4 regions of the Lelliottia amnigena genome follow, and region 1 is predicted to be linked to each of the others. Evidence: predicted binding sites of a transcription regulator. Region 1 holds the regulator's gene; each other region holds the start of a gene.
The links. The regulator CRP, encoded in region 1, controls carbon source genes, mostly activating them, when cyclic AMP is high. The targets are predictions, from matches to a motif close to ATGTGANNNNNNTCACAT.
Positions count from the first base shown of each region.

Region 2: I6L74_RS10075 (YjcB family protein) is a predicted target of CRP. The motif match lies at 1,788-1,805, and genes of this name have one in related genera.
Region 3: rhaS (HTH-type transcriptional activator RhaS) is a predicted target of CRP. The motif match lies at 1,583-1,600, and genes of this name have one in related genera.
Region 4: garD (galactarate dehydratase) is a predicted target of CRP. The motif match lies at 1,327-1,344, and genes of this name have one in related genera.

Region 1 is NZ_CP077236.1:1,376,922-1,380,106, forward strand. Features, by position in the region: gene I6L74_RS06595 (phosphoribulokinase) at 1-588, shown strand, start outside; gene I6L74_RS06600 (OsmC family protein) at 635-1,039, opposite strand; gene crp (cAMP-activated global transcriptional regulator CRP) at 1,349-1,981, shown strand; gene I6L74_RS06610 (YccS/YhfK family putative transporter) at 2,039-3,185, shown strand, end outside.
Region 2 is NZ_CP077236.1:2,154,138-2,157,322, forward strand. Features, by position in the region: gene uvrA (excinuclease ABC subunit UvrA) at 1-567, opposite strand, end outside; gene ssb1 (single-stranded DNA-binding protein SSB1) at 812-1,345, shown strand; gene I6L74_RS10075 (YjcB family protein) at 1,444-1,725, opposite strand; gene I6L74_RS10080 (sensor domain-containing diguanylate cyclase) at 2,227-3,185, shown strand, end outside.
Region 3 is NZ_CP077236.1:1,730,918-1,734,102, forward strand. Features, by position in the region: gene rhaR (HTH-type transcriptional activator RhaR) at 1-545, opposite strand, end outside; gene rhaS (HTH-type transcriptional activator RhaS) at 618-1,454, opposite strand; gene rhaB (rhamnulokinase) at 1,756-3,185, shown strand, end outside.
Region 4 is NZ_CP077236.1:1,172,191-1,175,375, reverse strand. Features, by position in the region: gene garD (galactarate dehydratase) at 1-1,203, opposite strand, end outside; gene I6L74_RS05485 (MFS transporter) at 1,616-2,950, shown strand; gene garL (2-dehydro-3-deoxyglucarate aldolase) at 2,966-3,185, shown strand, end outside.

The DNA of each region.
Region 1 (3,185 bases):
CGTAAATATCTGCACACCTATGACGAAGCGGTGCCGTGGAACCAGGTGCCCGGCACGTTTACGCCGTGGCAGCCGCTCCCGGAACCGACCGATGTGCTGTTTTACGAAGGATTGCACGGCGGTGTGGTGACGCCGCAGCATGACGTGGCGCAGCACGTCGATCTGCTGGTTGGCGTGGTGCCTATCGTCAACCTGGAGTGGATCCAGAAGCTCACCCGCGACACCAGCGAGCGCGGCCATTCGCGTGAAGCGGTCATGGACTCGGTGGTGCGCTCAATGGAAGATTACATTAACTTCCTGACGCCGCAGTTTTCCCGCACGCACATTAACTTCCAGCGCGTCCCGACGGTGGATACCTCGAATCCCTTTGCGGCAAAAACGATTCCGTCTCTGGACGAAAGCTTTGTGGTGATCCACTTCCGTAATCTGGACGATATTGATTATCCGTGGCTGCTGGCGATGCTGCAGGGCTCGTTTATTTCGCACATTAATACGCTGGTGGTGCCGGGCGGGAAGATGGGACTGGCGATGGAGCTGATCATGATGCCGCTGGTGCAACGGCTGATGGAAGGCAAAAAGATCGAATGATCCTTTTCCCTCTCCTTGTGGGAGAGGGTCTGACTCTCGTCAACGCTTACGCGTCGATCACCTCGTAGGAGTGCGTGATTTTCACCGCTTTCTCCAGCATCAACGCCACCGAGCAGTACTTCTCCGCAGAAAGATCCACCGCACGGGAAACCGCGGCATCTTTCAACGCTTTGCCAGTCACAATGAAGTGCAGATTGATATGCGTAAACAGACGCGGCGCTTCTTCGCGACGCTCAGATGTCAGCTTCACTTCACAATCGGTGACGTCATGACGCCCTTTTTGCAGAATCGAGACGACGTCAATGGCGCTGCATCCGCCCGCCGCCATCAGCACCACTTCCATCGGGCTTGGCGCTTTATCGCCGGAGTTACCATCCATCAAAATCTGGTGTCCTGAAGCGGATTCGCCGAGGAACGTTAAACCTTCAACCCATTTCACACGCGCTTGCATTTTATTCACTCCGACGTTGCATTTTTCCGGACAGATTACCCGCGCGTTACAATTCTCGCAACGGAAGACGACCTGCGTCATGCTGAAGCGAGACACCAGGAGACACGCGGCAAAAGCTATGCTAAAACACTCTGGATGCTACAGTAATACATTGACGTTACACATGTATGCAGAGGACATCAAACATTACAGGCTGCAAACATTTATGACAGCCTAGTTCCCAGGTACGGGGAAGAATTCGATTGCAACCCCAGAGTCAGGATGCGATTTATGACTCTGGTGACAGCTTATAACAGAGGATAACAGCGCATGGTGCTTGGCAAACCGCAAACAGACCCGACTCTCGAATGGTTCTTGTCTCATTGCCATATTCATAAGTACCCATCGAAGAGCACGCTGATTCACCAGGGTGAAAAAGCGGAAACGTTGTATTACATCGTCAAAGGCTCGGTGGCAGTGCTTATCAAAGATGAAGAAGGAAAAGAGATGATCCTTTCTTATCTGAACCAGGGCGATTTCATCGGCGAACTGGGCCTGTTTGAAGAAGGCCAGGAACGTAGCGCCTGGGTACGTGCAAAATCAGCCTGTGAAGTGGCTGAGATCTCCTACAAAAAATTCCGTCAGTTGATTCAGGTTAACCCGGATATTCTGTTGCGCCTGTCTTCGCAGATGGCTCGCCGCCTGCAAATCACCTCCGAGAAAGTGGGTAACCTCGCCTTCCTGGATGTAACGGGTCGCATCGCGCAAACGCTGTTGAACCTGGCGAAACAGCCTGACGCTATGACCCACCCTGACGGCATGCAAATTAAAATTACCCGTCAGGAAATTGGTCAGATCGTGGGTTGCTCCCGTGAAACCGTTGGCCGTATCCTGAAAATGCTGGAAGATCAGAACCTGATCTCCGCTCACGGTAAAACCATCGTGGTTTACGGAACGCGTTAATTCCGGTCGAACGGCGTGCCATCGCAAGGTGTCACGCCGTTTTTGTCTCTGGCATCTATGTGGCGCAGGCTGATCTATCACCCGGAAGTTAACTACGCACTTCGGCAAACGCTGGTGTTATGTCTCCCCGTGGCCGTCGGTTTGATTCTGGGTCATCTGCAACACGGTCTGCTTTTTTCTCTCGTTCCTGCCTGCTGTAATATTGCCGGTCTCGATACCCCGCATAAACGCTTTTTCAAGCGCCTGATTATTGGCGGCTCGCTGTTTGCCGGATGCAGTCTCGCGGTACAGCTATTACTGGCGCGCGATATCCCCCTGCCGTTGATTTTGACCGTACTGGCACTCACGCTCGGCGTGACGGCGGAAATCAGTTCTCTGCATGCCCGCTTGCTTCCCGCCTCACTGATTGCATCGATCTTTACGCTCAGCCTCGCCGGGAATATGCCCGTCTGGGAACCGCTGCTGATCTACGCGTTTGGCACGCTGTGGTACGGATTATTCAACTGGTTCTGGTTCTGGATGTGGCGCGAGCAGCCGTTGCGCGAATCCTTAAGCCTGCTCTACGTTCAGCTCGCTGATTACTGCGAAGCAAAATACACCCTGCTGACGCAGCACACCGATCCGGAAAAGGCGCTGCCGCCGCTGCTGACGCGTCAGCAAAAAGTGGTCGATTTAATCAGCCAGTGTTATCAGCAGCTACACATGCTGGCGGCCAATAAAAATCATGAATACAAACGGCTACTGCGCACGTTTCAGGTAGGGCTGGATTTACAGGAACATATTTCCGTCAGCCTGCATCATCCACAGGAAGTGCAAAAGCTGGTGGAGCGCAGTCACGCCGAAGCGGTGATCCGCTGGAATGCCCAGACGGTCGCGGCGCGACTGCGCGTGCTGGCTGACGATATTCTCTATCACCGCTATCCCACACGCTTTACCATGGATAAACAGTTGGGCGCGCTGGAGAAAATTGCCCGTCAGCATCCCGACAACCCGGTCGGGCAGTTCTGCGCCTGGCACTTCAGCCGTATCGCACGCGTGCTGCGCACTCAGCGTCCGCTCTATTCCCGTGATCTGATGGCGGATAAGCAGAAACGTTTGCCACTGCTGCCGGCGCTCAAAAGCTATCTGTCATTTAAATCCCCTGCTTTGCGTAATGCGGCGCGCATTAGCGTGATGCTCAGTATCGCCAGCCTGATGGGCGTGG
Region 2 (3,185 bases), 780 kb from region 1:
CGGATCCGACAGATCGCACACTTCACCGTCGATACGGGCGCGGATATAACCCTGGCTTGCCAGGTTCTCCAGCGTTTTGGCGTGCTCACCTTTTCGGTCTTTAATGATAGGAGCCAGCAGCATCAGGCGTTTGCCCTCTGGCTGTGCCAGCACGTTATCCACCATTTGGCTGACGGTTTGCGCCGCCAGCGGCACGTCATGGTCCGGGCAGCGCGGTTCACCTACGCGGGCAAACAGCAGGCGCAGGTAGTCGTGAATTTCAGTAATAGTGCCGACCGTTGAGCGCGGGTTGTGCGACGTTGATTTTTGCTCAATCGAAATCGCAGGCGATAACCCTTCAATGTGGTCAACGTCCGGCTTTTCCATCAGCGACAAAAACTGACGCGCATAGGCAGAAAGCGATTCAACGTAACGGCGCTGTCCTTCGGCGTATAAGGTGTCGAAAGCCAGTGATGATTTGCCAGACCCCGAAAGCCCGGTCACGACAATAAGCTTGTCGCGAGGGATTATCAGGTTGATATTCTTGAGATTATGGGTGCGGGCGCCCCGTACTTCGATCTTATCCATTCACCTTTCCCGGTAGAGACTCGGATGCCTGGTTTGTTTGAAGGACAAACGGCAGAAACGGCTAATTATGACACAATCCGACCTGTTTGAATATACAGTATTGGAATGCATTTTCTGATTCGTTGTGCAACAATGTATGGTTCACGCAGATATCTGGAATCCATGCTGCAACTATCAAAATGCTACATGGAAATGATACACTCGCGCGTTACACTATTAAGAAACGAATTCAGGAGACACGATCATGGCCAGCAGAGGCGTAAACAAGGTGATTCTCGTCGGTAATCTGGGCCAGGACCCGGAAGTACGCTACATGCCGAGTGGTGGTGCAGTTGCCAACATTACGCTGGCTACTTCCGAATCCTGGCGTGATAAAGCGACCGGTGAGATGAAAGAGCAGACTGAATGGCACCGCGTTGTGCTGTTTGGCAAACTGGCCGAAGTGGCTGGTGAATATCTGCGTAAAGGTTCTCAGGTGTATATCGAAGGCCAGCTTCGTACCCGTAAATGGACCGATCAGTCCGGTGCAGAGAAGTTCACGACGGAAGTTGTGGTTAACGTTGGCGGCACCATGCAAATGCTGGGTGGTCGTCAGGGTGGTGGTGCTCCGGCAGGCGGTGGTCAGCAGCAGCAGCAGGGCAGTTGGGGTCAACCTCAACAGCCACAGGGCGGCGGCAACCAGTTCAGCGGCGGCGCGCAGTCTCGCCCGCAGCAGCAGTCTGCACCAGCACCGTCTAACGAACCCCCAATGGATTTCGACGACGACATCCCGTTCTGATTGTTATAGACGAAATGCTTTGTACTGCCCGAAGCCCTGCATTTGCAGGGCTTTTTGTTTGAGAAAGTCGGTGTTCAATACGAATATTTCGCGATTGATCAAGTGATGACCACCGGCCAGTCTGGTGGGGTATGGCTCATGGCTTCCATCATGACGACTTTCACATTGCTCCAGATAGTTGCTACGTCCGCCATCGTAATGCCCAGTAAGCCCGTCGCAAACCAACATGCTGCGCCCAACCCCAATAAGGTGCTGATCACGGCGAGCCCAGCGTAATCTGATTTACGGAATTGAATATTTAGCGTGCTGGCTAAAAACATCATCACTGCACTCAATAACGGCCAGCGTAAAAGAACCATGCTGGTAGTAATGGTTGCCATAAAACCTATCCTCGAGATAACAAAAAAGTAACAATGAAACGGTGTTTCACGTTGCAAAATATGTGTGAACTATATCACACTTGTTCTTTTATTCGCCAGTGCTGTTGCCGGGAAACTGTGCGTTACCAGTCGCTTCTGCATAAGGATTTGTCGTAGTGAAAATATATCTTCGCAGGCTAAGAAACAGTTTTACAGGGTGTTTATAAGGAATTCATTAGGATAGCGAAAACAAGTACGACTGAGGTGAGAATAGACAATATTTACAGTATTAATACTATGACTTATGCTTGAACGGACAATTAATTATACGCACAGCTAATAACTCAACCATTTGAATTAATAGATTATTTATTATTTTGTCATTTAATTTTTACACATGCAATTTTTGTATTTACATAAGTATGCGCTGTCTTTTAATAATCATTAAGTCATGTTTTGTGCGAATGTTGAGATATTCGTTATGCCCGACTTTTATTATTCAATCACCTGCGAATAAAAACGATGAAAGACACCTGTCGTGAAATGATTAACGACAGCATGCTGGCTTTGCATGCTTTAGCAAAACTGATGCCGCTGCTTACGCCTCAGCGTTCGCTGACTGAAATGCTGGAAACGATCAATCGTACGCTTGGCTCAACGCTTGCCTGGGTCAGTATCGGTGATGAAAGCGCTGAGCCGCGGGTGGTTTGCGCGGGAGAGGTTGTTTGTCACACGGGTGAAGTGACGAATTTTCTGGCCAGCACGTTGCTGCAACAGCATCATCATTCATGGCGGTCTATTTACTGGAAAGAAAGCGTTGGCAAGGTGATGTTTTCACCTCAGCATCCAGGGCATGCGCAATTACAAAGCGGTGTGTTATACAAATTCTCCTCCCGTGATGGAGGTTGCTGCGGGTATTTCTTTCTCGCGTTTTCCAAGCGTATTGATACATTACCCATCCTGAAAAATATCGTGGTTGTGCTCGCTGAAAAGCTCAAAGATTATTTTGTCGAAATGATTTCACGAGAGCGCATGGCAATAGAAATGCAGCGTGTGGTGACACAATATAAAACGCTGTTTGAACGTGCCCCGGTGCTAATGACCTCTTTTGATCGACATAACCGCTGCGTGTTGTGGAACGGTGAATGCGAAAAAGTATTTGGCTGGAGCATGGAGGAAATCAATGCTTATCCCGAACCATTGGCGCTTTTTTATCCCGACCCCGCAGAACGACGACGGGTACGCGATTCAATCCATCTTTCATCCCTGAAAGATATGTACGAGTGGCACCCGCTGCGAAAAGACGGATCGCAGCTCACGATTTTGTGGTCGAATATTCTCCTGCCCGACAGCTCTATTTTGAACATTGGCCTGGATATCACCGAACGCAAAAATGCGGAGCGCCAGCTTGCGGTGAGGGCCACCACTGACGACCTCACCGGATGTTTTAATCGCTCCGCTATTTTGCAGAAGCTTCAGGC
Region 3 (3,185 bases), 350 kb from region 1:
ATCAACTTATCCAGCAGCGCCTCTTGCTCGTTCGCCGAAGGGTTATCGATCGCATAACGAAAGCGTTTGAGCGTCATCACCAGTTGGGCAAACAGCAGTTCAGCCATTTCGTTCGCACTCGGGTCAGCCTTCAAACTCTCCTGTTCAAGCTGCGCGATAACGGGCCTGACCTGCGCCATACCGTTGCTGCTCAAACGCCAGTGCGGCGCGCCTGGTGTATCGTTAAAGCCAGGAATATTGCTGGCCCAGTCAACGTTCAGCTTGAGCCTGTCCGGGCAATAAATGACGTTTTGCAAAACCAGATCGTTAACCGAGGCGTAGGAGTGTTTGTCTTCCGCGCGGATATAAAACAGGTCACCGCGCGTAATACGATAGGGACGATCGTTGAGGACGTGAAGGCCGTTGCCGCGCCACACCAGCACTAACTCGCAAAACTCGTGCGTGTGCTCAGCAAAGACATTTTGCGGATAGCGGTCAGCCACCGCGACGGCCTGTCCGGTGTTGGCAAAAAAATCAGATTTGCGAAGGATTAACGGAACGCCCACAACACACCCCAGCGGCTAATAACCGAACATTATTAGCCGTTTCGCGAGAAAAAAACGGTGATTGCCCTCGCGTTACTGAAGTGACGCATCCCGTCCCTGACGGATTTCGCGCGGTGACCAGCTAAACTCCCGGCGAAAAAGCGTCGAAAAGTGGTTACTGTCGCCAAAGCCGCAGCGATAAGCGATATCCGTCACGCTCTCGTCCGTATGACGCAAAAGATGGCGGGCTTTAATCAATCGCAGGCGATTCAAATAGCGCTGCGGCGTCAAACCGGTGTGCTGTTTGAGCTGGCGATGCAAAGTGCGCAGAGAAAGCGAAAATACATCCGCCACCGTCTCCCAACTCACCTCTTCGGCAAAGTGATCTTCCAGCCAGGCCATCAGTTGATTGAGCCGCGCGTCGTTATTCTCCAGCCCTTCCACCAGACTGCTCCGACGCAGAAGCACCAGCAGTTGCATGAACAACAGCTCACGGCTGGCGAGCGCATGTGATTCCGTATTTTCCTCGGTCTGCTCCATCTGGGTGACCAACTGGCGCACCTGCTGCAGCGTGGACTGATTCACTCGCCAGTGCGACGGATAGTGCCCGTCTTTTTCCTGCGGCAACAGCTGGTTTAGCCCCGATAAAAACTGGAACGCGTCCGGGGAACGATAGAGCACATTCGTCAGGCACAGGTTGTCGGTATGTTCATACATGTGGCGGTCGTGATCGCGTACAAAGCAGACCGTACCCCCGCTGATGGTGTACGGCTGGCCGTTAAAAACGTGAATGCCCGTTCCATGCTCAACAATCACAATTTCATGAAAATCATGGTGATGCTCCGGAAAGGCCGCCTGCGGCAGGCGCGGCTCAATCGCAACGGGCGAATGTCCGGAAGGGAAAAAATCCACGCTGTGCAGTACGGTCATAACGGCCACCACCAATGAGAAATGTTCTCAAAATAGTAATTAAGGGGCGCGATTCTCACCTTCAATTTTCGACAGCAAAGCACGCAAAGCCTGTCGGATTTTTAAGAAACAGCGGGAAAGATCGGGAAATGCGGCAACCGTCACATGGCCTGACATCCGCGCCATAACTGGAAACTGTGAACTCCCTCACGTTCATCTTTGATTTCTTGCCAGCCGCGGATTTTGCCTGTCAGTGGCGAGAAGGTCTGTTTTTCCTTCCTTTCTTACACTCTCCGGTAATGACTTAAAGAAGGACCGGAACATGACTCTTCGCCATTGTGTCGCTGTCGATTTAGGCGCCTCCAGCGGCCGCGTAATGCTGGCCTGCTACGCCCCTGAACAGCGCACGCTGACTCTTCGCGAGATCCACCGTTTTGTTAACTGCCTGCAAAAGCAGGACGGCGTGGACACCTGGGATATTGACAGCCTGGAAGCTGAAATCCGCACTGGCCTGAACAAGGTCTGCGAAGAAGGCATTCTGATTGACAGTATTGGGATTGATACCTGGGGCGTGGATTATGTCCTGCTCGACCGCGACGGCGCGCGCATCGGTTTGCCGGTGTCGTATCGCGACAGCCGTACCGACGGCGTGATGGCCCGCGCCATTGAACAGCTTGGCAAAGCGGACATCTACGGGCGCAGCGGCATTCAGTTTTTACCGTTCAATACGCTATATCAGCTGCGTGCGCTGGCGGAACAGCAGCCGGCGCTGATTAAAAACGTCGCCCACGCGCTGCTGATCCCCGACTATTTTAGCTATCGCCTCACCGGCAATCTGAACTGGGAATATACCAACGCCACCACCACGCAGTTGGTCAACATAAACTCCGATAACTGGGATGAACGCCTGCTCAACTGGACCGGCGTCTCCGCCGCCTGGTTTGGTACGCCGACGCATCCCGGCAATGTGATCGGTCACTGGATTTGCCCGCTGGGCAATCAAATTCCCGTCGTCGCGGTGGCAAGCCACGACACCGCCAGCGCTGTAATCGCCTCTCCGCTCGCCAGCAAAGACGCGGCGTATCTCTCGTCCGGCACCTGGTCGCTGATGGGTTTTGAGAGCAAAACGCCGTACACCAGCGATGCGGCGCTGGCAGCCAATATCACCAACGAAGGCGGCGCGGAAGGCCGCTATCGGGTGCTGAAAAATATCATGGGGCTGTGGCTACTCCAGCGCGTGCTGAAAGAGCAAAACGTCTCCGACCTGTCGGCGCTGATTGCCGATACCGAAGCGTTGACAGCGTGCCGTTTCGTGATCAACCCGAACGACGATCGCTTTATCAATCCGGCCAATATGAGCGCCGAGATTCAGGCCGCCTGTCGCGAAACACACCAGCCTGTTCCTGACACCCCAGCCGAGCTGGCGCGCTGTATTTTCGACAGCCTCGCGCTGCTGTACGCCGACGTGCTGCAAGAGCTGGCAGCACTGCGCGGCAAACCCTTCAGCCAGCTGCATATCGTGGGCGGCGGCTGCCAGAACAATCTGCTGAATCAGCTGTGTGCCGACGCCTGCGGGATCTCCGTCGTGGCGGGTCCTGTAGAGGCCTCCACGCTCGGCAATATCGGCATCCAGTTGATGACGCTGGACGAACTCACCAACGTGGACGATTTCCGCACCGTGGTCACGGGCAACTATGCCCTCACCACGTTTACCCCTAATTCCTGCCATGAAATTGCCCGCTACCGAGCGCA
Region 4 (3,185 bases), 200 kb from region 1:
TGGCGAGAGCACTTCTGAAATCGCACTCTGGCCAGATTTCGCAATCGAACCCAACGCTTTTTCCACCACGTTTGCCAGACCGCCTTTTTTGTTGCCCGGGGACGGGTTCGCGCTGCGGTCGGTTTGACCCAAATCGAGATAATTATCGTACCAGGCCATCTCTTCCAGCAGGCGTTTGCCCACCTCTTCGTTGATGGCGCGCGGAGTCAGCAGGTGGATCGCATCACGTACTTCAGTCACTTCCGAGAACATCACCGTTGCGCCGCAACGCACAAACAGATCCGACGCGTAGCCGACGGCCGGGTTTGCCGTCACGCCTGAAAACGCATCGCTGCCGCCACACTGTGTGCCGACCACCAGCTCAGAAGCCGGGCAGGTTTCGCGTTGGCGTTTGTTGAGCCTTTCCAGATGACGCGTGGCAACCTGCAGAATGTCGTCCACCATCGATCGAAAGCCGACGTGATGTTCATCCTGCAAACGCACAATGCTTGCGCTGTCCACGGGAATCGCTTTGACATCTTCAGTGCCCTGTAACAGGCGTTCTGGCTGGAGCTTTTCGCAGCCCAGACCAATCACCATCACTTCACCGCCGAAATTTGGATTCAGCGAAATGTTGTGGATGGTTCGGATTGGCACAACGGCCGCCGGCGCGTTAATCGCCACGCCGCAGCCATACAAATGGTTGAGGCCCACCACGCCGTCGACGTTGGGGTATTTTGGCAGCAAATCACGTTCGATGATTTTGACCACGTAATCCACCACGCCCGCCACGCAATGCACGCTGGTGGTAATGCCGAGCAGATTTTTGGTGCCCACGCTGCCGTCGGCATTGCGATAGCCTTCGAAAGTGTACCCTTCCAGCGGTGGCAGCGGCTCAGGCACGCGGGTTGCCAGCGGTAAGGTATTGAGCGGTGGTGCTTCTGGCAGTTCGACGAGCGATTCATCAATCCAGCTGCCTTGCGGCACGGCGCGTACTGCGTAACCGATGATTTCGCCATAACGGACGATTTCGCCATGCGCAGGAATATCGACCAGCGCGACTTTATGTCCCTGGGGAATATGCTCAATCAGTTCCAGGCCATCGGGAAAACGCGTTCCTGCTTTTAGGCCGTTGTCGTTAACAATAATCGCCACATTATCAGTGTCGTGTACTTTTATATAGAACGCCGTCGGCGACGTTTGTCGAATTTCGATGTCGGCCATTGTTCAGTATTCTCCAGCGAAAAGTAGATATTAAATGTCGTTAAGAGTGTGCTTATTTTCTTATTAGAAAAAATAAAGACGCTGCCTTCTTTAATAAAGAATGTCAGGACTTACGGGATAAAAATGTGATCAAGATCACCCATCAGGTCGCGCACTGACGGCGTCTGCCGGGGAATGCGTAAATCTGTGCATTAGCGCCCAAGGGGTTGTGCATATGCTCAATATAATATGCGTGGAGGCTATGATAATTGAGCAATGCAACAATGTGCAGGGCGAGGGTGATGTTTATACTTAATCACGATTTCATTGCATCTGGTTAATTAACTGATATTGCCTGCTATCGATAATAATCAGTATAGATTTCTCTCAAAATAATAAAAAAACCAACATCGATGTGCCCGAGGAAATAAATATGTCACTAGATACTGCTGTAGAAACAAAAAAGGGTATTCATACCCGTCATTTAATATTACTGATTATTTTTATTGTCACGGCGGTTAACTACGCTGACCGCGCGACACTTTCTATTGCCGGGACCGAAGTTGCGAAAGAGCTGCAGTTAAGTGCGGTATCGATGGGGTATATCTTCTCTGCGTTTGGCTGGGCGTATCTGCTGATGCAGATCCCTGGTGGCTGGTTGCTCGACAAGTTTGGCTCGAAGAAAGTCTACACCTATAGCCTGTTCTTCTGGTCTTTGTTCACGTTCTTACAAGGTTTCGTCGATTTCGTGCCGCTGGCGTGGGCAGGCATCTCGATGTTCATCATGCGCTTTATGCTGGGCTTCTCCGAAGCACCGTCTTTCCCCGCTAACGCCCGTATCGTTGCGGCCTGGTTCCCGACGAAAGAGCGTGGGACGGCATCCGCCATTTTCAACTCTGCACAGTATTTCTCGCTGGCGCTGTTCTCGCCGCTGCTGGGCTGGTTGACCTTTGCGTGGGGCTGGGAACACGTCTTTACCGTGATGGGCGTTATTGGCTTTGTGCTGACCGGAATGTGGGTCAAGTTTGTTCACAACCCAACCGATCACCCACGTATGTCTGCTGAAGAGCTGAAGTTCATCACTGACGGTGGCGCGGTGGTCGATATGGACCATAAAAAGCCAGGCGATAAAGCGGCGAGTGGTCCAAAGCTTCATTACATCAAACAGTTATTGACCAACCGCATGATGCTCGGCGTATTTTTTGGGCAATACTTTATCAACACCATCACCTGGTTCTTCCTCACCTGGTTCCCGATTTATCTGGTGCAGGAAAAAGGCATGTCGATTCTGAAAGTCGGCCTGGTGGCGTCTATCCCTGCGCTGTGCGGCTTTGCAGGCGGAGTGCTGGGCGGCGTGTTCTCAGATCATCTGATTAAAAGCGGTAAGTCGATTACTCTGGCGCGTAAGTTGCCGATTGTGCTCGGAATGCTGTTGGCTTCTTCCATTATCCTGTGCAACTACACCGACAACACTGTCCTGGTCATTGCGCTGATGGCCCTGGCGTTCTTCGGTAAAGGTTTTGGTGCATTAGGCTGGCCGGTGATTTCTGATACTGCGCCAAAAGAGATTGTGGGCCTGTGCGGTGGCGTGTTCAACGTCTTCGGTAACGTGGCGTCGATTGTCACCCCGCTGGTGATTGGCTATCTGGTAAGTGAACTGCATTCATTCAATGCGGCTCTGGTCTTCGTTGGCTGCTCTGCGTTGATGGCGATGTTCTGCTACCTGTTCGTAGTAGGCGACATTAAACGTATGGAATTGCAGAAATAATTGAAGGTATAAGCGATGAGTAACGATATTTTCCCGAACAAGTTTAAAGCGGCCCTGGCGGCGAAAGAGATTCAGATTGGCTGCTGGTCTGCGCTGGCAAGCCCCATCAGCACCGAAGTGCTTGGTCTGGCCGGATTTGACTGGCTGGTACTGGACGGCGAACATGCGCCGAACGATATCACCACCTTCATCCCGCAGCTGATGGCGCTCAAGGGCAGCCACAGCGCGCCGGTGG